Caldimonas thermodepolymerans: one gene and its partner. The protein of the gene in region 1 binds, or shares a complex with, the protein of each later gene. Links are inferred from orthologs where the notes say so. Each region holds a gene or a part of one and is shown in the gene's direction. Other genes may lie near its edges. The genes, in order: IS481_RS13310 and smc.

Region 1 (9,504 bases):
GACGCGCTTCTGTTGCGTGATGTCGGTGATCACGCCGAGGATGCCGCCGATCTCGCCGTTGGCGCCGGTGAACGGCGTCTTGCTGTAGATGACGTCGCGCACCTCGCCGCTGGGCAGCGTCAGGCGCGTCTCGTAGGTCTGGATACCGCCGCTAGCATACAGCTGCTCGTCGTGGGCCTCCTCCTCGCGACCGCCGCTGTCCGGGCGCAGGTCGGCCGCGCTCAGCCCGAGGAAGTCCTCGCGACGCAGCTCGAACAGCGCCTCGCAGGCGCGGTTGCAGCCGATGTAACGCCCCAGGCGGTCCTTGAAGTACACCGGGCTGGGGATGATCTCGACCAGCTCCTCGATGAAGCGCAGCTGGTTGAGCACCTCCTCCTCAGCGCTGCGGCGGTCGGTCACGTCGGTGTAGGTGCCCACCATGCGCAGCGGCTGCTGCGCGGCATCGCGCTGCACCACGCGCCCGCGCGAATGCACCCAGCGCCAGTGGCCCTCCCGGTCGCGCACGCGGAACTCGGCTTCGTAGCCCGGCACGTCGCCGCGCAGGTGCGCCTGCAGGCGCTCGTGCACGTCGGCACGGTCGTCCGGGTGCATGCGCTCGCGCCAGGAGGACGGATCCAGCGTGATCTCGCGGGGCTGGTAGCCGAGCATCTCGTACAGCCGCGGGCTGACGTACAGGCTGTCGTCGACGAGGTTCCAGTCCCACAGCGCGTCGCTGACGCTGCGCAGCGCCAGCTCCAGGCGCTCGTCACGGCGGCGTCCGGACCGCAGCGCGGCTTCGGCGTGTTCGAGGCGCGCTTCGAGCCGGGCATGCGAGGCGCACAACGCCTCCACCCAGGCTCGCAACCGCTGCAGCTCCTGCGCACGCCGCACCGGCTCGGCCTCGGGCAGCGTGGCCCACCAGCGATCGAATTCAGCCGGGCCGTCCAGACCCAGGCCACCGCGCAGCAGGCTCAGCAGCGAGGGGCTCCAGCTCATCGGGTCGTGCCCACGGAGCAAGGAATCGTCCGATACGGGAAGTGCATGACTCCGGCATTGTGCCTCGCGCCCCTTGCCGCAGCCCAGGCTGCAAGCGTAAGAGGGTGTCAACCGCAGGAAGCCGGCGGCGCGCCCACCAGCAGGGCGCGGAAATCGTTCACGTTCGTGTACGTCGGACCGGTGACGACCAAGTCACCGAGCGCCGCGAAGAAGCCGTAGCTGTCGTTGCGGTCGAGGCAGGCACGCGCGTCCAGCCCCAGCGCGGCAGCGCGCTGCAGCGTGTCGGGCGCGACGATGGCGCCGGCGTTGTCTTCGGAGCCGTCGATGCCGTCGGTATCCGCGGCCAGCACGTGGACATCCGCCTCGCCCTGCAGGGCCAGCGCCGCGCCGAGCAGGAACTCGGTGGCGCGTCCGCCGCGGCCGCCCCGGCCCTGCACCGTGACCGTGGTCTCGCCTCCGGACAGCAGCACGCAGGGCGCGGCAAACGGCTGCCCGTGGCGGGCCACGTGGCGCGCCAGCGCCGCGTGCACCTGCCCGACCACGCGCGACTCGCCCTCGATCTGGTCGCTGAGGACGTAGGCGGCCAGCCCCGCGTCACGCGCCGCCTGCGCGGCGGCCTCGAGCGACTGGCGCGGCGTCGCGACCAGGTGCACCTCGTGCCCGGCAAAGCGCGGGTCGCCCGGCTTGGGCGTCTCCAGCCGGCCGTCGGCCAGCGCCGCTCGCACCTCGGGCGGCACCTCGATGCGGTAGCGCTCCAGGATGCGCAGCGCGTCCGCGCAGGTGGTGGGGTCCGGCACCGTGGGGCCGCTGGCGATCACCGCCGGGTCGTCGCCCGGCACGTCCGAGATCAGCAGCGTGACCACGCGCGCCGGCGCGCAGCGCGCCGCAAGCCGCCCGCCCTTGATCGCCGAGAGGTGCTTGCGCACGCAGTTCATCTCGCCGATGGTCGCCCCGCTGCGCAGCAGCGCCTGGTTGACGCGCTGCTTGTCGGCCAGGCTCACGCCCGGCGCCGGCAGCGACAGCAGCGCCGAGCCGCCGCCCGAGATCAGGCACAGCACCAGGTCGTCGGCGGTGAGCCCCTGCGCCAGCGCGGCGATGCGCTCCGCGGCGCGGCGGCCGGCGTCGTCCGGCACCGGGTGCGCGGCCTCGACCACCTCGATGCGCTGCAGGCGCGCCTGCGGCGGCACGTGGCCGTAGCGCGTCACGACCAGCCCCGACAGCGGCGCCCCGGCTGGCCAGGCGGCTTCGACGGCCGCCGCCATCGCCGCGCCGGCCTTGCCCGCTCCCAGCACCAGCGTGCGGCCGCGCGGCGGGGGCGGCAGGTACGGGGCCAGGCAATGCGCCGGCGACGCGCGCCGCACCGCGGCGTGGAAAAGGTCGAGCAGAATGTTGCGCGAAGCTTGCATGAAAGGCTCGGAGAAGGAAACTGCGCTAGCCTATCGCGGCCTGCCTGACCTCGCCAGCTTCGGCCGCCGACCTCACGCCCGACAGGCATCCTGCGCGTCCCGGCCCGTCTGCCGGGCGCGGCAGATCCGCACTGCAGTAGAGAAGAACGAACCGATGAGCATCAAGTTCCCGGGGCTGCCCGGCCTGGAGCTGGCCCCGTTCCGTCCGCGTCTGCTGTCCGCCATCCAGGGGTACGACCGCCAGCGCTTCGCCTCCGACCTCTCGGCCGGCCTGACGGTGGGCATCGTCGCGCTGCCGCTGGCGATGGCCTTCGCGATCGCCTCCGGGGTCAAGCCCGAGCAGGGCCTGTTCACCGCGATCATCGCCGGCTTCCTGATCGCGGCGCTGGGTGGCTCGAGCGTGCAGATCGGCGGGCCGGCCGGCGCGTTCATCGTGATCGTCTACGGCATCGTGCAGCGCTACGGCCTGGGCAACCTGTTGATCGCCACCGTGCTGGCCGGCGGGCTGCTGTTCCTGATGGGGCTGTTCAAGCTCGGGGTGCTGGTGCGCTACATCCCGGTGTCGATCGTGATCGGCTTCACCAACGGCATCGCGGTGCTGATCGCCTTGTCGCAGGTCAAGGACCTGCTGGGCCTGCAGATCGAGAACCTGCCGGCAGACTTCTTCACCCAGATCGCGGTGCTGGCGCGGCACCTGGACACGCTGAACCCGTACGCGGTGGCCACCGGCCTGGCCTGCCTGGCCATCGTCGTGGTCTGGCCCAAGCTGTACGCGCTGCCGCTGCCCTCGGGGCTGGCCTCGCGCAGCGAACGCTGGTTGCGCACGCTGGCGCGGCTGCCCGGCACGGTGATCGCGCTCGGCCTGGCCACCGCGGCGACCGCGCTGTTCGGCCTGCCGGTGGAGACCATCGGCTCGCGCTTCGGCGGCATCCCGCAGGCCCTGCCCAGCCTGCAGTTCCCCGACTTCAGCTGGGAAGGTGCCAAGCAGCTGTTCATCCCGACCATCACGATCGCGATGCTGGGGGCGATCGAGTCGCTGTTGTGCGCGCGCGTGGCCGACAACATGACCGACCTGCCGCGCCACGACCCCAACCAGGAGCTGATGGCGCAGGGCGTGGCCAACATCGTGACGCCCTTCTTCGGCGGCATCCCCGCCACCGGCACGATCGCGCGCACCGTCACCAACGTGCGCTCGGGCGCGGCCACGCCGGTGGCCGGCATCGTGCACGCGCTGACGCTGCTGCTGATCGTGCTGGTGGCCGCGCCGCTGGCCTCCAGCGTCCCGCTCGCGGCGCTGGCCGGCATCCTGCTGTTCGTCGCCTGGAACATGGGCGAGTGGCGCGAGTTCGCGCGCCTGAAGCACTTCAACATGCCCTACCGCGTGCTGCTGGTCGGCACCTTCGTGCTGACCGTGGTGTTCGACCTCACCGTCGCGGTGGAGGCGGGCCTGGTGCTGGCCTGCGTGTTCTTCATCTACCGCATGAGCGTGCTGTTCCGCATCGCCGAGCTGCCGCTGCCGGCGGCCGGGCGCGACGTGCAGGCGCTGGCGCTGTACGGCTCGCTGTTCTTCGGCGCGGTCGGCAAGATCGAGGACGTGGCGCGCCAGCTGCGCCCCGAGACGCGCGCGCTGATCCTCGAGATGCACCAGCTGATCTCGGTGGACACCACCGGCCTGGACGCGCTGGAGCAGCTGCACCGCGACCTGGCCCGCAAGGGCGTGCGCCTGATCCTGTGCGAGCTCAACGAGCAGCCGCTCGGCCTGATCCGGCGCTCGGGCTTCATCGAGCGCATCGGCGCGCAGCACATCGTCGACACGCTGGGCGAGGCCATCACGCTGGCGCACCAGTCCCCGGCAGCTGCCGCGCAGGCGCCGTCCCCGGCCGGCGCGCCGCAGGCCGACGCCCTCAAGCCCGACAGCGCGGCCGCCTGAGGCCGCCACGGCGCCCCGCCCGGCCTGCCCGCCAGGGGGGGCGCGGGGCGACGGCGCCGGGCCCCGGTAAAATCCTCGAGTTCACCTAGCGACGGCCACCGGCCGGGTCCTGAAAGCCATGCCTCTGTTCTGGAAACCCTACAAGTCCGAAGTCACGCAGTTCCTGGAGGAACTGAAGGCCAAGAACCCGAAACTGGAAGAGGAGCAGCGCAAAGGCCGCGCCCTGCTGTGGGACCGCGAACTCGACCGCGAGGCGCTGGAGGCCTACCAGGCCGCGCGCGTGCCGCAGCCGCCCTACGTCTACCTGACCAAGGGCTCGTCGCGTTGAGCCCCGTCCAGCAGCCGTGACGACCGACCTGCCGGCGCCGGAGGCGCCCGAAACCGAATCCGTCGGTGCCGGCCTGCCGGAGGTGGTCGACACGGTGGCGGTCGCCAAGCTCTACGGCGCGCCGCTGTTCGAGCTGCCGCAGGACCTGTACATCCCGCCGGATGCGCTGGAGGTCTTCCTCGAGGCCTTCGAAGGCCCGCTGGACCTGCTGCTCTACCTGATCCGCAAGCAGAACTTCAACATCCTCGACATCCCGCTGGCCGACGTCACGCGCCAGTACCTCAGCTACGTCGACCAGATCCGCTCGACCAACCTCGAGCTCGCCGCCGAGTACCTGCTCATGGCGGCGATGTTGATCGAGATCAAGTCGCGGATGCTGCTGCCGCCGAAGAAGACCGAGGAAGGCGAGGAGCCCGAGGACCCGCGCGCCGAGCTGGTGCGCCGCCTGCTCGAGTACGAGCAGATCAAGCTGGCCGCCGCCAAGCTGGACCAGCTGCCGCTGCTGGGCCGCGACTTCCTGCGCGCGCAGGTCTACATCGAGCAGTCGCTCAAGCCGCGCTTCCCGGACGTCAGCATCGACGAGCTGCGCGAGGCCTGGCTGGAGATCCTCAAGCGGGCCAAGCTCACCCAGCACCACAAGATCACCCGCGAGGAACTCTCGGTGCGCGAGCACATGAGCATCGTGCTGCGCACGCTGCAAGGCCGGCGCTTCGTCGAGTTCCAGGAACTGTTCGACCCCTCGCGCGGTCCGCAGGTGCTGGTGGTCACCTTCATCGCGATGCTGGAGCTCGCCCGCGAGCGCCTGATCGAGGTGACCCAGGCCGAGGCCTACGCCCCGATCTACGTGCGCCTGGCCTACCAGCCGGCCTGAGGCCCTCCCCCCGACCCGGTGGGAAGCGGTTGTGCGATGCAGCATCGCCGGCCGCGGGTGGCTAGAATCCGCTCCACTTCGGACCAGCCCCCCCAGACGGCGCGATGAGTTCCCACGCCACCCCCGATGCCGGCGCCACCGGCCGCAAGCCCGTGACGCTGCACCGCCTGCGCGAGATGCACGCCGCCGGCGAGAAGATCGCCATGCTGACCTGCTACGACGCCAGCTTCGCCCGGCTGCTGGACGACTGCGGCGTCGACTGCCTGCTGGTGGGCGACTCGCTGGGCATGGTGCTGCAGGGGCAGCCCTCCACGCTGCCGGTGTCGCTGGAGGACGCGGTCTACCACACCCGCGCCGTGGCGCGCGGCAACCGCAGCGCCTGGCTGGTCGCCGACCTGCCGTTCGGCAGCTACGAGGCCTCGCCCGAGCAGGCGCTGCGCAGCAGCGTGGCGCTGATGCAGGCCGGTGCGCAGATGGTCAAGCTCGAAGGCGGCGGCTGGACCGCCGAGACCGTGCGCTTCCTCGTCGCGCGCGGCATCCCGGTGTGCGCCCACCTCGGGCTCACGCCCCAGAGCGTGCACGCGCTGGGCGGCTACCGCGTCCAGGGCCGCGACGAGGCGGCGGCCGCGACGCTGAAGCGCCACGCCGCCGAACTGGCCGACGCGGGCGCGGCGATGCTGGTGTTGGAGCTGGTGCCCAGCGCACTGGCCGCCGAGATCGGCGCCGCCCGGCCGGACCTCATCACCATCGGCATCGGCGCCGGCCCGCGGTGCGGCGGGCAGGTGCTGGTGCTGCACGACATGCTCGGCGTCACCCGCGGCCGGCTGCCGCGCTTCGTGCGCAACTTCATGGCCGGTGCCGCCAGCATCGAGGACGCCGTGCGCCTGTACGTGCAGGACGTCAAGGCCGGCCGCTTCCCCGACCCCGAACTGCACGGCTACTGACCGGATCCACGCCCATGCGCATCGTCCACACCATCCCCGAACTGCGCCAGGCCCTGGCCGGTGCCACCGCGACGGCCTTCGTGCCCACGATGGGCAACCTGCACGAGGGGCACCTGTCGCTGCTCAAGCTCGCGCGCGAACGTGGCGGCCCCGTGGTGGCCAGCATCTTCGTCAACCGGCTGCAGTTCGCGCCGCACGAGGACTTCGACAGCTACCCGCGCACCTTCGAGCGCGACTGCGACCTGCTGCGCAGCGTCGGCTGCAACGTGGTGTTCGCCCCGCGCGAGGAGGACCTCTACCCCGAGCCGCAGGTCTACCGCGTGCAGCCGCCGGCCGAACTGGCCGACATCCTGGAAGGCGCGTTCCGTCGGGGCTTCTTCAACGGCGTCTGCACCGTGGTGCTGAAGCTGTTCAACTGCGTGCAGCCCCGCGTGGCGGTGTTCGGCAAGAAGGACTACCAGCAGCTGCTGGTGATCCGCCGCATGGTGCAGCAGCTGGCCCTGCCGGTGGAAATCGTCGCCGGCGAGACCGCGCGCGCGCCCGACGGGCTGGCCCTGTCGTCGCGCAACAGCTACCTGAGCGAGGCCGAGCGCGCCGAGGCGGTGCGCCTGTCGATGACCCTGCGCGACATCCAGCGCCGCCTGCGCAACGGCGAGACGGCCGAGCTGGCCGCGCTGGAGCAGGCGGCGATGGAGGAGCTGCGCGCGCGCGGCTGGACGCCGGACTACGTCGCGATCCGCCGCCAGCGCGACCTGCTGCCCCCCACGCCGCAGGAGCGTGCCGCCGGCGAGCCGCTGGTGGTGCTGGGCGCCGCGCGCCTGGGCCGCACGCGCCTGATCGACAACCTGGAGATCTGAGCGCGCCGGCGCCTCAGGGCGCCAGCAGCGATTCGAGCCGCGCGCGGATCTGCCGCACGGTCGGCTCGTGCTCGAAGTACTCGGTGTGGAACACCGGCGAGGCGTCCATCGCCTCGGCGAGGCCCGCCAGCGCCGACTGCTTGGGCACGATGCCGTCGCCGTCGGCCTCGAAGCCGGCCCAGTCCTCGATCACGCGGTGCCAGACGCGCTCGCCGATCGGCCGGCTGTCGCCCGGGCCCCATTCCGAGCCCCACACCCACATGCCCTCCGGCATCCCCGGATGGCGCCGCGCCATGCGCGCGACCCCGGCCGGTTCCACGTCGCGGAAGCCGGGCGGGATGTCGTAGGCCAGCGCGCGTTCGAGGATGGTCAGCTGCACCAGGTGCTGCTTGTCGAGGATCCCCGAGGCCAGGTCGCGCACCCAGCCGACCAGCACCGCCGCGCCCGACCAGCGCCGGCCGATGCTGCGGAACACCCCGGTGCCCTGGTGCGGCGAACCGGCCGTCAGCGCGTAGAAGCGCCAGCCCGGCCAGCGCTGGCGCAGCCGGGGCAGCGCGAAGCGCGCGACGTTGCCGCCGCGCGAATGCGCCAGCAGCACCAGCGTGCCCTCGGGCCGGTCGCCGATCACCGCGCGGTCGAGCGCGTCGACGAGCTGGTCGATGTTGCGCGCCACGCGCAGGAAGGTGTCATGCTCGAAGCGCCAGGTGCAGCAGCCGTCGAGCAGCGGCATGCGCCGCCACGGCCCGGCCTGCCGCACCTGGGCGGCGTCGGTCTCCAGCCAGGCGCCGAAGCCGCTGCGCGCCGAGCTCAGGCCGCCATGGATCAGCACCACGTGGCGGTCGCCGGCCGGCTGCTCGGGACGGTGCGCGACCGCCGGCCGCGAGGCAGGGGCAAGCCGCGCGCCGCGCTTCTGCGCCAGCCGCAGCACGTCCGGCCCCGGCTCCGGCTCGCCGAACACCTGCGCCCACCACGCCTCGTCCTCGCGCAGCCGCTGCACGAAGGTCGGATCGCGGTCGGCGATGGTCTTGCGGATGCCCAGCCAGCGCAGCACGCGCAGCGCCTGCCGCTTGATCCAGGCGAAGGTGGTCTCCTGCAGCTCGAAGGTGAACACCGGCACCGCGACCAGCAGGCCGACGCCCGGGCGCATCGAGCGCCGCACCTCCGGCGCCTGGACCCGGTTCGCGTCGTGCAGCCAGGTCGGCTGGCCCTTCTTCAGGTACAGCAGGTCTTCCGAGAACCCGATGCCGTCACCCCGGAAGCTGCACGGCTGCCACGGCATGCGCGCGGCCTCCTCGCCGGGCGGCGGCGGGGTCCAGCCGCGCGGCGCGCAGCCGCCCCAGTACAGCCGCGTCTCGACCTCCAGCTGCACCACCACGCGCTTGTTGCGCCACTCGGGCGGAAGCTGCTCGGCCAGCTCCTGCGCCAGCTCGTCGGCCTGCGCCAACGGCAGCTTCATGCGCAGCGGGCGGCCGTGGCGGCGCACGATCGGCGCGATCCACCACACCGGCGGCTGCCAGACGCGCAGCCGGCGCGCCACCGGCTCCTCGATCGCGGCGTCGGACACCATCTCGTCGAACCAGACGGCACGGTGGTCGGTGCACGGCAGCCCGTGCAGGTGCTCGCTCAGGCGCGCTTCCTGGCGCAGCTGCTGGGCAATGCCCTCGACGAAGGGGGCGAGCTCCTCGCCAAACCACTCGGCGCGCCGGGCCTCGAAGCGCTCGAGCACCTCGTGCGCACACAGGCAGCCTTCGATCTTCTCGACCGGCGGCTGCCGGCGCGGACGACGGGTCCGTGCCTCGTGCGGTGCGTCGCCGCCCGGCATGGCGAAGCCGGGCGCCACCGCGGCAGCTGCGGCCAGCCCTGCCGCGCCCGGCGCCAGGTCATCGTCGTCGAGCTGGAACTCCAGCTGCACCCGGGAAGCACGCTCGGCCATCACCGGCTCCGCACGTTGAGCTTGAACGCGATCATCGCGCGCAGCTTGTTCGGCACCACCGGCTTGAACAGCAGGTGGAAGTCATGCTTCTGCGCCTCGGCCTCGAGCGTCGCGGTGGTGCTGCCCGTGACCATGATGGCGGGCAGGGAAGCGTCGAAGAACCCGCGCAGCATCTTCAGCGCGTCGATGCCGTTGCTGCTCGCATCCAGCCGGTAGTCGACCAGGACCAGGTCCGGGCGCAGCCCCTGCTGGCTGGCCTG
Region 2 (10,703 bases), 830 kb from region 1 along the record:
CGATGAACACGCCCATCGAGATCACCGAGTTCTCCTCGACGATCACGCCTTCGACGATCTCCGAGCGCGCGCCGATGAAGCAGTTGTCCTCGATGATGGTCGGGTTGGCCTGCAGCGGCTCGAGCACGCCGCCGATGCCCACGCCGCCGGACAGGTGCACGTTCTTGCCGATCTGCGCGCAGGAGCCGACCGTGGCCCAGGTGTCGACCATGGTGCCTTCGTCGACGTAGGCGCCGATGTTGACGTACGAGGGCATCAACACCACGTTCTTCGCGATGTAGCTGCCGCGGCGCGCGACGGCCGGCGGCACCACGCGCACGCCGGTGGCGCGCATCTCCTCCTCGGACAGGTGCGCGAACTTGGTCTGCACCTTGTCGAAGAAGCCCAGGTCGCCGGCGTGCATCGGCGCGTTGTCCTTCAGGCGGAAGCTCAGCAGCACCGCCTTCTTGATCCACTGGTGCGTGACCCACTGGCCGTCGATCTTCTCCGCCACGCGCACGCGGCCCTTGTTCAGGTCGGCGATCACCTGCTCGACGGCATCGCGCACCTCGGCCGGGGCAGCACTGGGGGAGAGGCTGGCGCGGTCCTCCCACGCCTGGTTGATGAGGGCTTCGAGTTGTTGGGTCATGGTGTTGTCGTGTACTTCAGGACAGGGATCGGACGTAGGCCACGATGCGTTCGGCCGCTTCGACGCATTCGTCGACTTCGGCAACGAGCGCCATGCGCACGCGCCCGGCGCCCGGGTTGATGCCGTGCGCTTCGCGCGCGAGATAGCTGCCGGGCAGGACGGTGACATTGTATTGAGCGAGCAGCCCGCGGGCGAACTCGGTGTCGCTGCCCGGCACCTTGGCCCAGAGGTAGAAGCCGGCATCGGGCAGCGCCACGTCCAGCACCTCGGCCAGCATCGGTGTCACCTTGGCGAACTTCGCGCGGTACTTTTCCCGGTTTTCGGCCACGTGCTGCTCGTCGCCCCAGGCCGCGATGCTGGCCTGCTGCACCACCGGGCTCATCGCGCCGCCATGGTAGGTGCGGTACAGCAGGAAGGACTTCAGGATCTGCGCGTCGCCGGCGACGAAGCCGGAGCGCATGCCCGGCACGTTGGAGCGCTTGGACAGGCTGGTCAGCGCGATCAGGTTGCGGAAGTCGCCGCGCCCCAGCTTGAGCGCGGCCTCCAGCCCGCCCAGCGGCGGCTGGTCGTCGCGGAAGTAGATCTCGGAGTAGCACTCGTCCGAGGCGATCACGAAGCCGTGGCGGTCGCTCAGCTCGAACAGGCGCGCCCACTCGTCGAGCGACATCACCGCGCCGGTCGGGTTGCCCGGCGAGCAGACGTACAGCAGCTGGGTGGCGGCCCAGGTGGCCTCGGGGATGCCCGTCAGGTCCGGCGCGAAGTTGCGCGCCGGGTCGCTGTTGGCGTAGGCCACGCGGGCGCCGGCCAGCAGGGCCGCGCCTTCGTAGATCTGGTAGAAGGGGTTGGGGCAGACCACCACCGGCCCCCCCTGGTCGCGGTGCCGCGTCGGGTCGATCACGGTCTGCGCCAGCGCGAACAGCGCCTCGCGGGTGCCGTTGACCGGCAGGACCTGGGTCGCCGGGTCGAGCGTGACGCCGTAGCGGCGCTGCACCCAGCCGGCCATCGCCTCGCGCAGCCGGATGTCACCGGCCGTGGCCGGGTAGTTGGCCAGCCCCGCCAGCGCGGCCGTGACCGCCTGCTGGATGAAGGCCGGCGTCGGGTGCTTGGGCTCGCCGATGCCCAGGCTGATGGGGCGGTAGGCCGGGTTGGGCTGAATGTCCTTGACCAGCGCGCGCAGCCGCTCGAACGGATAGGGTTGCAGCTTGGAGAGCAGGGGGTTCATCGCGGATTCCCGGGCGTCAGCCGAGCAGGCCGGTCTCGTGCGCGTGCTGCGGCAGCTCGATGCGCGGCTGGGGCTTCCAGCCCTTCTTGCGATGCTCGGCGACGACGTTGGTGTAGATGCCGCCGCGCACGTACCACTTGGCCGTGATGCGGATGTAGCGCGGATCGATCGCCTTGACGATGTCATCCAGGATGTCGTTGGTGACTTTCTCGTGGAACGCGCCTTCGTTGCGGTAGCTCCACATGTACATCTTCAGGCTCTTGAGCTCCACGCACAGCTTGTCGGCGATGTAGTCGATCGTGAAGTGCGCGAAGTCGGGCTGGCCGGTCAGCGGGCAGTGGCAGGTGAACTCGGGGATCTGGAACTGGATCACATAGTCCCGCTTCGGGGCCGGGTTCGGAAAGACATGCAGCTCCTTGGACGGTGCCGAGGGCGGCGTGGCCGGCACCGGGCGCTGTTTGGGGGCTGCGGCCTTGGTGGCGGCAGGACGGGAGGCGGTTCTCGACACGGTCTTGGGCATGGTGAAAACGACAGCTCTGGACACAGTTCAGCGAAGGGGCGGATGGTATCATCCCGCCTCGATCGAAACTCGCCGGAGCGCGAGATTTTCCAAGCAAATCAAGCACTTAAAGCGGTGTTGGTGGCGCTTTGCGACAGGCGTGCGCCGCCCCGTGCGGTTTCCAGCCCATGCGCCTGAACTCGATCAAGCTGTCCGGCTTCAAGTCCTTCGCCGAGCCGACCCACTTCCAGCTGCCCGGCCAGCTCGTCGGCGTGGTCGGCCCCAACGGTTGCGGCAAGTCCAACATCATGGACGCCGTGCGCTGGGTGCTGGGGGAGTCCAAGGCGTCCGAGCTGCGCGGCGAGTCGATGCAGGACGTCATCTTCAACGGTTCCAGCAACCGCAAGCCGGCCAGCCGCGCCAGCGTCGAGCTGGTGTTCGACAACAGCGACGCGCGCGCCGGCGGGCAGTGGAACCAGTTCACCGAGATCGCCGTCAAGCGCGTGCTCACGCGTGACGGCACCTCCAGCTATTTCATCAACAACCAGCCGGTGCGCCGCCGCGACGTGCAGGACGTGTTCCTGGGCACGGGCCTGGGCCCGCGCGCCTACGCGATCATCGGCCAGGGCACGATCAGCCGCATCATCGAGTCCAAGCCCGAGGAGCTGCGCATGTTCCTCGAGGAGGCCGCCGGCGTCTCGAAGTACAAGGAGCGCCGCCGCGAGACCGAGAACCGGCTCAAGGACACGCGCGAGAACCTCACCCGCGTCGAGGACATCCTGCGCGAGCTCAACGCCAACCTCGAGAAGCTCGAGAAGCAGGCCGAGGTCGCGACCCAGTACCGCACGCTGCAGGAGCAGGGCACGCTGAAGCTGCACCAGCTGTGGTTCCTGAAGCACCGCGACGCGGCCAGCGAGCAGGAGCGCCTGCACAAGGAGGTGCTGGAGGCCACCAACGCGCTGGAGGCGCGCCTGGCCGAGCTGCGCCACGTCGAGGCCGAGCTGGAGACCATCCGGCAGGCCCACTATGCCGCCAGCGACGAGCTGCACACCGCGCAGGCCGCGCTGGCCGAGGCCAACCTGGAGGTCAGCCGCCTGGAAGAGCGCATCCGCTACGTGGTCGAGGGTCGCCAGCGGGTCGAGCAGCGCCTGGTCGAGCTCAAGGCCCAGAGCGAGCAGTGGGCGCAGCGGCGCGCCGATGCAGAGGCCGAACTGGAAACCATCGCCGAGCAGATCGCGCAGGCCGAGGAACAGGCCGAGATCCTCGCCGCGCAGGCCGAGGAGCAGGCGGCCAACCTGCCCGGCTACGAGGACGCGGTGCGTGCGGCCACCCAGCGCGCCAACGAGCAGCGATCGGCCGTCGCCAACGTGCAGCAGCAGATCCAGCTGCTGGCGGCCGAGTCGCGCAACGTCGAGGAACAGGCGCGCCAGCTGACGCTGCGCCGCGAGCGCCTGGCGAGCGAGGTCAAGGGGCTGGCCGCGCCCGACGAGCTGCGCTTGGCCGAGCTGACCCGCCAGCACGAGCAGGCCGCCGAGGCGCTGGCGATTGCCGAGGAACGCCTGCACGAGCTGACCGAGCAGGTGCCGCAGCTCGACGAGGACCGCCGCGCCAAGCAGGAGCAGGTCAACGCCGAGACCGCCAGGCAGGCCGACCTGAGCGCCCGCCTGGAGGCGCTGCGCGCACTGCAGGAGAAGGTGCAGACCGAAGGCAAGCTCAAGCCGTGGCTGGCCAAGCACGGGCTGGACGGGCTGCCGGGCCTGTGGACCCAGGTGCACATCGAGCCGGGCTGGGAAACCGCGCTGGAATCGGCACTGCGCGAGCGGCTCAACGCGCTGGAGGTCGGCCGGGTCGAGACCGTGCGCGCCTTCGCGAGCGACGCCCCGCCGGCCAAGCTGGCGTTCTACACGCTGCCGTCGGCGGCGATCAGCAACACCCACCAGACGCTGCCGCGCCTGTCGGACCTGCTGCGCCTGAACGACGCAGGGCTCAAGGCGCTGCTCAACGACTGGCTGGAAGGCGTCTACACCGCTGCCTCGCTGGACGAGGCGCTGGCCGAGCGCGGCAAGCTCACGCACGGCGAGGTCATCATGACCCGCGAGGGGCATGCGGTGTCCCAGTACTCGGTGAGCTTCTACGCCCCGGACTCCGAGCAGGCCGGGATGCTGCAGCGCGCGCAGGAGATCGAGAACCTGGAGCGCCAGGTACGCGCCCAGGCCCTGATCGCCGAAGACGCCCGCACCGCGCTGGTGCGCGCCGAGGCCGCCTACACCGACGCCACGCAGCGGCTGGCCGGCGCGCGCCGCGAGGCCGCCGAGCTGCAGTCGCGCGCCTACCAGCTGCAGGTCGAGCTGCTGCGCCTGACCCAGCAGGCCGAGCAGACCAGCGCCCGGCGCGGGCAGATCGAGGAGGAACTCGCCGAGATCGACGGCCAGCTCGAGGAGCTCAACGAGCGCCGCGCCACCGGCGAGGCGCGCTTCGAGGAGCTCGACATGGCGCTGGCCAACGAGCAGGAGCGCCACGCCGAGCTGGAAGAGGCGGTGATCGAGGCCGAGCGCAAGCTCAACGAGGCGCGCGAGCAGCTGCGTTCGCTGGAGCGCGAGGCCCAGGAGGCGCAGTTCTCGGCGCGCGCGCTGGCCGCGCGGCGGGGCGAGCTGCAGCGCTCGATCGAGACGGCCAACCAGCAGATCGCGCTCAACGAGCAGACCGCGCAGCAGCTGCAGTCCGAGCTGGACGGCTTCAACGACGCCGCGGCGCAGGCCGGCCTGGAGGAAGCCCTGGCCGTCAAGCTGGACCGCGAGTCGGCGCTGGCGGCCAAGCGCAGCGAGTACGACGACCTGGCCGCCAAGCTGCGCCGCGCCGAGGAGCAGCGCATGGAATTCGAGCGCAGCCTGCAGCCGCTGCGCGACCGCATCACCAAGCTGCAGCTGGAAGAGCAGGCCGCGTCGCTCGGCGGCGCGCAGTTCATGGAGCAGCTGACCCAGGCCGGGGTCGACCTGGAGGCGCTGCAGAAGTCCATCGAGGAAGGCAACGTCAAGCTCTACGGCCTGCAGGGCGAGATCGACCGCATCAACCGCGAGATCAACGCGCTGGGCGCGGTCAACCTCGCGGCGCTGGACGAACTGGCCGCCGCGCGCGAGCGCAAGACCTTCCTGGATGCGCAGTCGTCGGACCTGAACGACGCGATCCGCACGCTGGAAGACGCGATCCACAAGATCGACATGGAGACGCGCGACCTGCTGAAGAAGACCTTCGACATCGTCAACGAGCACTTCGGCAAGCTCTTCCCCAGCCTGTTCGGCGGCGGCAACGCGAAGCTGGTGATGACCGGCGACGAGATCCTCGATTCCGGCGTGCAGGTCATGGCCCAGCCGCCGGGCAAGAAGAACAGCACCATCCACCTGCTGTCCGGCGGTGAGAAGGCGCTGACCGCGATCGCGCTGGTGTTCGCGATGTTCCAGCTCAACCCGGCGCCGTTCTGTCTGCTCGACGAGGTGGATGCCCCGCTCGACGACGCCAACACCGAGCGTTATGCCAACCTGGTCAAGAGCATGTCCAAGAACACGCAGTTCCTGTTCATCTCGCACAACAAGATCGCGATGGAAATGGCCGAGCAGCTGATCGGCGTGACGATGCAGGAGCAGGGCGTCTCCCGCATCGTGGCGGTCGACATGGAAGCCGCGATCAGCATGGCGGAGGCAGCGTGAGCAGCCTGCAGACCGCACTGGCGATCGTCGGCGGCCTGGTGCTGGCCGGCGTGGTGGCGCATGGCGCCTGGCAGGCCCGACGCGCCGGCGTGCGCACGGCCGAACGGCGCCCCGCCGAGCCGCCGCGCCACATCGAACCGAGCTTCGGCGAGCCGGGCGACGCGGCATCCGCGGGCGAGGGGACGGAGGCCGACGCGCTGCCGTCCGTGCCGCCGCTGGTCAGCCCGCTGCCGGCGTTGCGGCGCCACCCGGGCGTGCGGCTGGACCCGCTGGTCGACGCGATCGCGACGCTGTCGACCGAGACGCCGGTCAGCGGCGACAGCGTGCTCGCCCACCTGCCGCCCACGCGCCGCGCCGGCAGCAAGCCGTTCTTCATCGAGGCGCTCAACGTCGAGACCTCGGAATGGGAGGCGCCCCAACCCGGCCACAGCTACCGCGAGTTCCAGGCCGGCGTGCAACTGGCCAACCGCACCGGCGCGCTGAACGAGATCGAGTATTCCGAGTTCGTGCAGAAGGTGCAGGCCTTTGCCGACGCGCTCGGCGCCGCGGTGGACTTCCCGGACATGCTGGACGTGGTCGCGCGCGCCCGCGAGCTGGACCAGTTCGCCAGCCAGCACGACGCGCAGCTGGCCTGCCGCCTGCACGCCAAGGGCGCGGCCTGGACGGTGTCGTACCTGCAGCAGCACGCCAGCCGCCACGGCTTCGTGCCGGGCGTGGTGCCCGGCCGCCTGGTGCTGCCGGCGCGGGAGGAGGGCTCGCCGCCGGTGCTGAGCCTGCAGTTCGACCCGCAGGCGGCCTTTGCCGACGACCCGAACCTGGCCGCGGTGCGCGACGTGACGCTGTCCTTCGACGTGCCGCAGACCGCGCCGGGCGAACAGCCCTTCCAGGCCTGGCAGGCCAGTGCCCAGGCGCTGGCGCAGGACATGGACGCGGTGATCGTCGACGACGCCGGCCAGCCGCTCACCGGGCCGGCCTTCGAGGCCATCGGCCGCGAGCTGGAGCAGCTGTACCAGACGCTGGAAGAGCGGGGCCTGGGTGCCGGCTCGCCCGCGGCGCGCCGGCTCTTCAGCTGAAGGGGGCCGGACGATGACGCCCGACCTGTTTGACGACGCGCCGGGGGCGCGCGCCGACGGCCCGGCCGAGCGCGCCGCCTGGCTGCGCGAGCAGCTCAACCACCATGCCTACCTCTACTACGTGCTCGACGCGCCGGAGATCCCGGACGCCGAGTACGACCGCCTGTTCCAGGAACTGCAGGCGATCGAGGCCGCGCACCCCGAGCTGCTGACCCCGGACTCGCCGACCCAGCGCGTGATCGGCAAGGTGCTCGACGGCCTGACGCCGGTGAAGCACGCGCTGCCGATGCTGTCGATCCGCACCGAGACCGACACCACCGCCGGCGGCGCGCAGGCCTTCGACGCGCGCGTGCGGCGCGAGCTGGGGCTGGACGCCGATGCGCCGCCGGTGGAGTACTGCGCGGAGCTGAAGTTCGACGGGCTGGCCATCAACCTGCGCTACGAGGACGGCGTGCTCGTGCAGGCGACCACGCGCGGCGACGGCGAGACCGGCGAGGACGTGACGCAGAACGTGCGCACGATCGGCCAGATCCCGCTGCGGCTGCGTGGCAAGGCGCCGCCGCTGATCGAGATCCGCGGCGAGGTCTACATGCGGCGCGACGACTTCGAGCGCCTGAATGCCCGCCAGCGCGAGCGCGGCGAGAAGACCTTCATCAACCCGCGCAACACCGCCGCCGGCGCGATCCGCCAGCTCGACCCCAAGGGGCTGGCCGACAAGAAGCTGAGCTTCTACGCCTACGGGTTGGGCGTGACCGAGGGCTGGGACGCGCCGGCCACGCACAGCGCGACGCTGGATGCGATCGCCGCCTTCGGCGTGCCGGTGAACGACCTGCGCGCGGTGGTGCATGGCGCGCAAGGGCTGGTGGCCTACCACGAGCGCATCGCGAAGCTGCGCGACCAGCTGCCGTTCGACATCGACGGCGTGGTCTACAAGGTCAACCGCATCGACCTGCAGAAGCAGCTGGGCTTCGTGACGCGCGAGCCGCGCTGGGCGGTCGCGCACAAGTACCCGGCGCAGGAGGAGATGACGCGGCTCAACGGCATCGAGGTGCAGGTGGGCCGCACCGGCAAGCTGACGCCGGTGGCCAAGCTGGAACCGGTGTTCGTCGGCGGCACGACGGTCAGCAACGCGACGCTGCACAACCTGTTCGAGCTGCGGCGCAAGGGCGTGCGCGTGGGCGACACGGTCATCGTGCGCCGTGCCGGCGACGTGATCCCCGAGGTGGTGGGCCGCGTGCCCGGCCCGCGCAATGACTACGTGCCGAACTTCCGCATGCCGCGCCACTGCCCGGTGTGCGGCAGCGACGTCCGGCGCGAGAAGGGCAGCGTCGAGCACCGCTGCACCGGCGGGCTGTTCTGTGCCGCGCAGCGCAAGCAGGCGCTGCTGCACTACGCGAGCCGGCGCGCGATGGACATCGAAGGCCTGGGCGAGAAGCTCGTCGACCAGCTGGTGGACGGCGGCCTGGTGCGCACGCTGCCGGACCTGTACCGGCTCGACGTCGCGCAGCTGGCGGCGCTGGACCGCATGGGCGAGAAGAGTGCCGCCAACCTCGTCGCGGCGCTCGGGAAGAGCAAGGACACGACGCTGCCGCGCTTCCTGTACGCGCTGGGCATCCGCCACGTGGGCGAGACCACCGCCAAGGACCTGGCGCGCCACTTCGGCACGCTGGAGCGCGTGATGGACGCGAGCGTCGAGCAGCTGCTCGAGGTGAACGATGTCGGCCCGGTGGTGGCGCAGAGCATCCGCACCTTCTTCGAACAGGAGCACAACCGCGAGGTGGTGCAGCAGCTGCGTGAGGCCGGCGTGCACTGGAGCGAAAGCGACGGCCAGGCCGATGCCGCGCCCAAGCCGCTGGCCGGCAAGACCCTGGTGCTGACCGGCACGCTGCCGAACCTGACGCGCGACCAGGCCAGGGAGCTGATCGAGGCCGCCGGCGGCACGGTGGCCGGCTCGGTGTCGAAGAAGACCGACTACGTGGTGGCCGGCGCGGAAGCCGGCAGCAAGCTGGCCAAGGCGCAGGAGCTGGGCGTGCCCGTGCTGGACGAGGCGGGGCTGCAGCAGCTGCTGCAGGGCGCCGGCTGAAGGAGGGCGACGATGGCAGTCCGCGAGATCCTGAGGATGGGCGACGCGCGCCTGTTGCGGGTGGCCCGGCCGGTCGAGCAGTTCGACACGCCGGAACTGCGCGCGCTGATCGCCGACATGTTCGACACGATGGCTGCCGCCAACGGCGCGGGACTGGCCGCGCCGCAGATCGGGGTGAACCTGGCGGTGGTGATCTTCGGCTTCGACCACAACCCGCGCTACCCGGACGCGCCCCCGGTGCCGCGCACCGTGCTGATCAACCCGTCGATCGAGCCGCTGTCCGACGACGAGGAAGAGGGCTGGGAAGGCTGCCTGTCCGTGCCGGGGATGCGCGGCGTGGTGCCGCGCTGGAAGCACATCCGCTACACGGGCTACGACCCGCAGGGCCGGCGCATCGAGCGCGAGGCCGAGGGCTTCCACGCCCGGGTGGTGCAGCACGAGTGCGACCACCTGATCGGCAAGCTCTATCCGATGCGCATCCGCGACTTCACGCGCTTCGGCTACACCGAGGTGCTGTTCCCCGGGCTGGACGCGGCCTCGGACGACTGAACCGCCGTCCGCGGGCGCATCAGGCCAGCGCGTCCAGCAGGTCGGACTCCAGCTCGAGCTGGGTGCGCGCCTGGGCCAGCGCCGGCCCGTCGATCAGGAAGGTGTCCTCGACCCGCTCGCCCAGGGTGGTGACCTTGGCCAGCTGCAGGTTGACACGGTACTTGGCCAGCACCCGCGCGATCGAGTAGAGCAGGCCGGTGCGGTCGCTCGCGGAGACGCTCAGCAGCCAGCGCTGCGCGCGCTCGTCCGGGCGCAGCATCACGCGCGGCTGCACCGGGAAGGACTTGACTCGCCGCGACAGCCGCCCGCGGCTCGGTTCGGGCAGCGGCCCGGTGTCTTCCAGCGCCTGCACCAGCTGCGTCTCGACCAGCGCGACCAGGTCGCGGTGGTGGTCGGTGTAGGGTGAGACCACCTGGAAGGTGTCCAGCGCGTAGCCGGCGCGCGTGGTGTGGATCTTGGCGTCCAGGATGCTGAAGCCGGCGCCGTCGAAGTAGCCGCAGATGCGCGCGAACAGGTCGGCGCGGTCGGGGGCGTAGACCAGCACCTGCAGGCCTTCGCCGACCGGCGAGGGGCGCGCCTTGACGATCGGCTGCTGCGTCTGGACATGGCGCCACAGCGAGCGGGCGTGCCAGGCGATGTCGCCCGCCTCGTGGCGCGCGAAGTAGCTGACTTCCAGCGTCTTCCACAGCGCTTCCTGGGTGCCGGGCAGCTGCGAGTGCAGCGCCAGGTCCTGCAGGGCCTCCTGCTTGCGCGCCTCGATCTCGGCGTCCAGGTTGGGCCGGGTGCCGCCCAGCGCACGCAGCGTCAGCCGGTACAGGTCTTCCAGCAGCTTGCCCTTCCAGGCGTTCCACACCTTGGGGCTGGTGCCGCGGATGTCCGCCACGGTCAGCAGGTACAGTGCCGTCAGGTAGCGCTCGTTGCCGACGATCGCGGCAAAGTTCTCGA

The links.
Region 2: the proteins of IS481_RS13310 (region 1) and smc are in contact, whole or in part, in a crystal structure (PDB 3ZGX), measured with the Bacillus subtilis proteins. The link is inferred for Caldimonas thermodepolymerans from one-to-one orthologs.

Annotation. Positions count from the first base shown.
Region 1 is NZ_CP064338.1:2,818,662-2,828,165, forward strand. What follows is about bases 3,716-6,582. They hold IS481_RS13310 (segregation and condensation protein A), read left to right. Parts: upstream 3,716-4,655; coding sequence 4,656-5,510; downstream 5,511-6,582. Other genes in these bases: IS481_RS13300 (SulP family inorganic anion transporter), read left to right, coding at 3,716-4,311; IS481_RS13305 (DUF3460 family protein), read left to right, coding at 4,430-4,639; panB (3-methyl-2-oxobutanoate hydroxymethyltransferase), read left to right, coding at 5,615-6,454; panC (pantoate--beta-alanine ligase), read left to right, coding at 6,469-6,582. In the rest of the region: IS481_RS13290 (ATP-binding protein), read right to left, coding at 1-975; IS481_RS13295 (glycerate kinase type-2 family protein), read right to left, coding at 1,083-2,381; more of IS481_RS13300, read left to right, coding at 2,536-3,715; more of panC, read left to right, coding at 6,583-7,311; IS481_RS13325 (lipase family protein), read right to left, coding at 7,325-9,244; IS481_RS13330 (ATP-binding protein), read right to left, coding at 9,244-9,504. UniProt on the Bacillus subtilis protein: Participates in chromosomal partition during cell division. May act via the formation of a condensin-like complex containing Smc and ScpB that pull DNA away from mid-cell into both cell halves.
Region 2 is NZ_CP064338.1:1,988,832-1,999,534, reverse strand. What follows is about bases 2,188-6,253. They hold smc (chromosome segregation protein SMC), read left to right. Parts: upstream 2,188-2,537; coding sequence 2,538-6,053; downstream 6,054-6,253. Other genes in these bases: IS481_RS09330 (cell division protein ZipA C-terminal FtsZ-binding domain-containing protein), read left to right, coding at 6,050-6,253; queF (preQ(1) synthase), read right to left, coding at 2,188-2,370. Also shown: dapD (2,3,4,5-tetrahydropyridine-2,6-dicarboxylate N-succinyltransferase), read right to left, coding at 1-628; dapC (succinyldiaminopimelate transaminase), read right to left, coding at 645-1,850; more of queF, read right to left, coding at 1,867-2,187; more of IS481_RS09330, read left to right, coding at 6,254-7,126; NAD-dependent DNA ligase LigA, read left to right, coding at 7,140-9,209; def (peptide deformylase), read left to right, coding at 9,222-9,758; IS481_RS09315 ([protein-PII] uridylyltransferase), read right to left, coding at 9,778-10,703. UniProt on the Bacillus subtilis protein: Required for chromosome condensation and partitioning.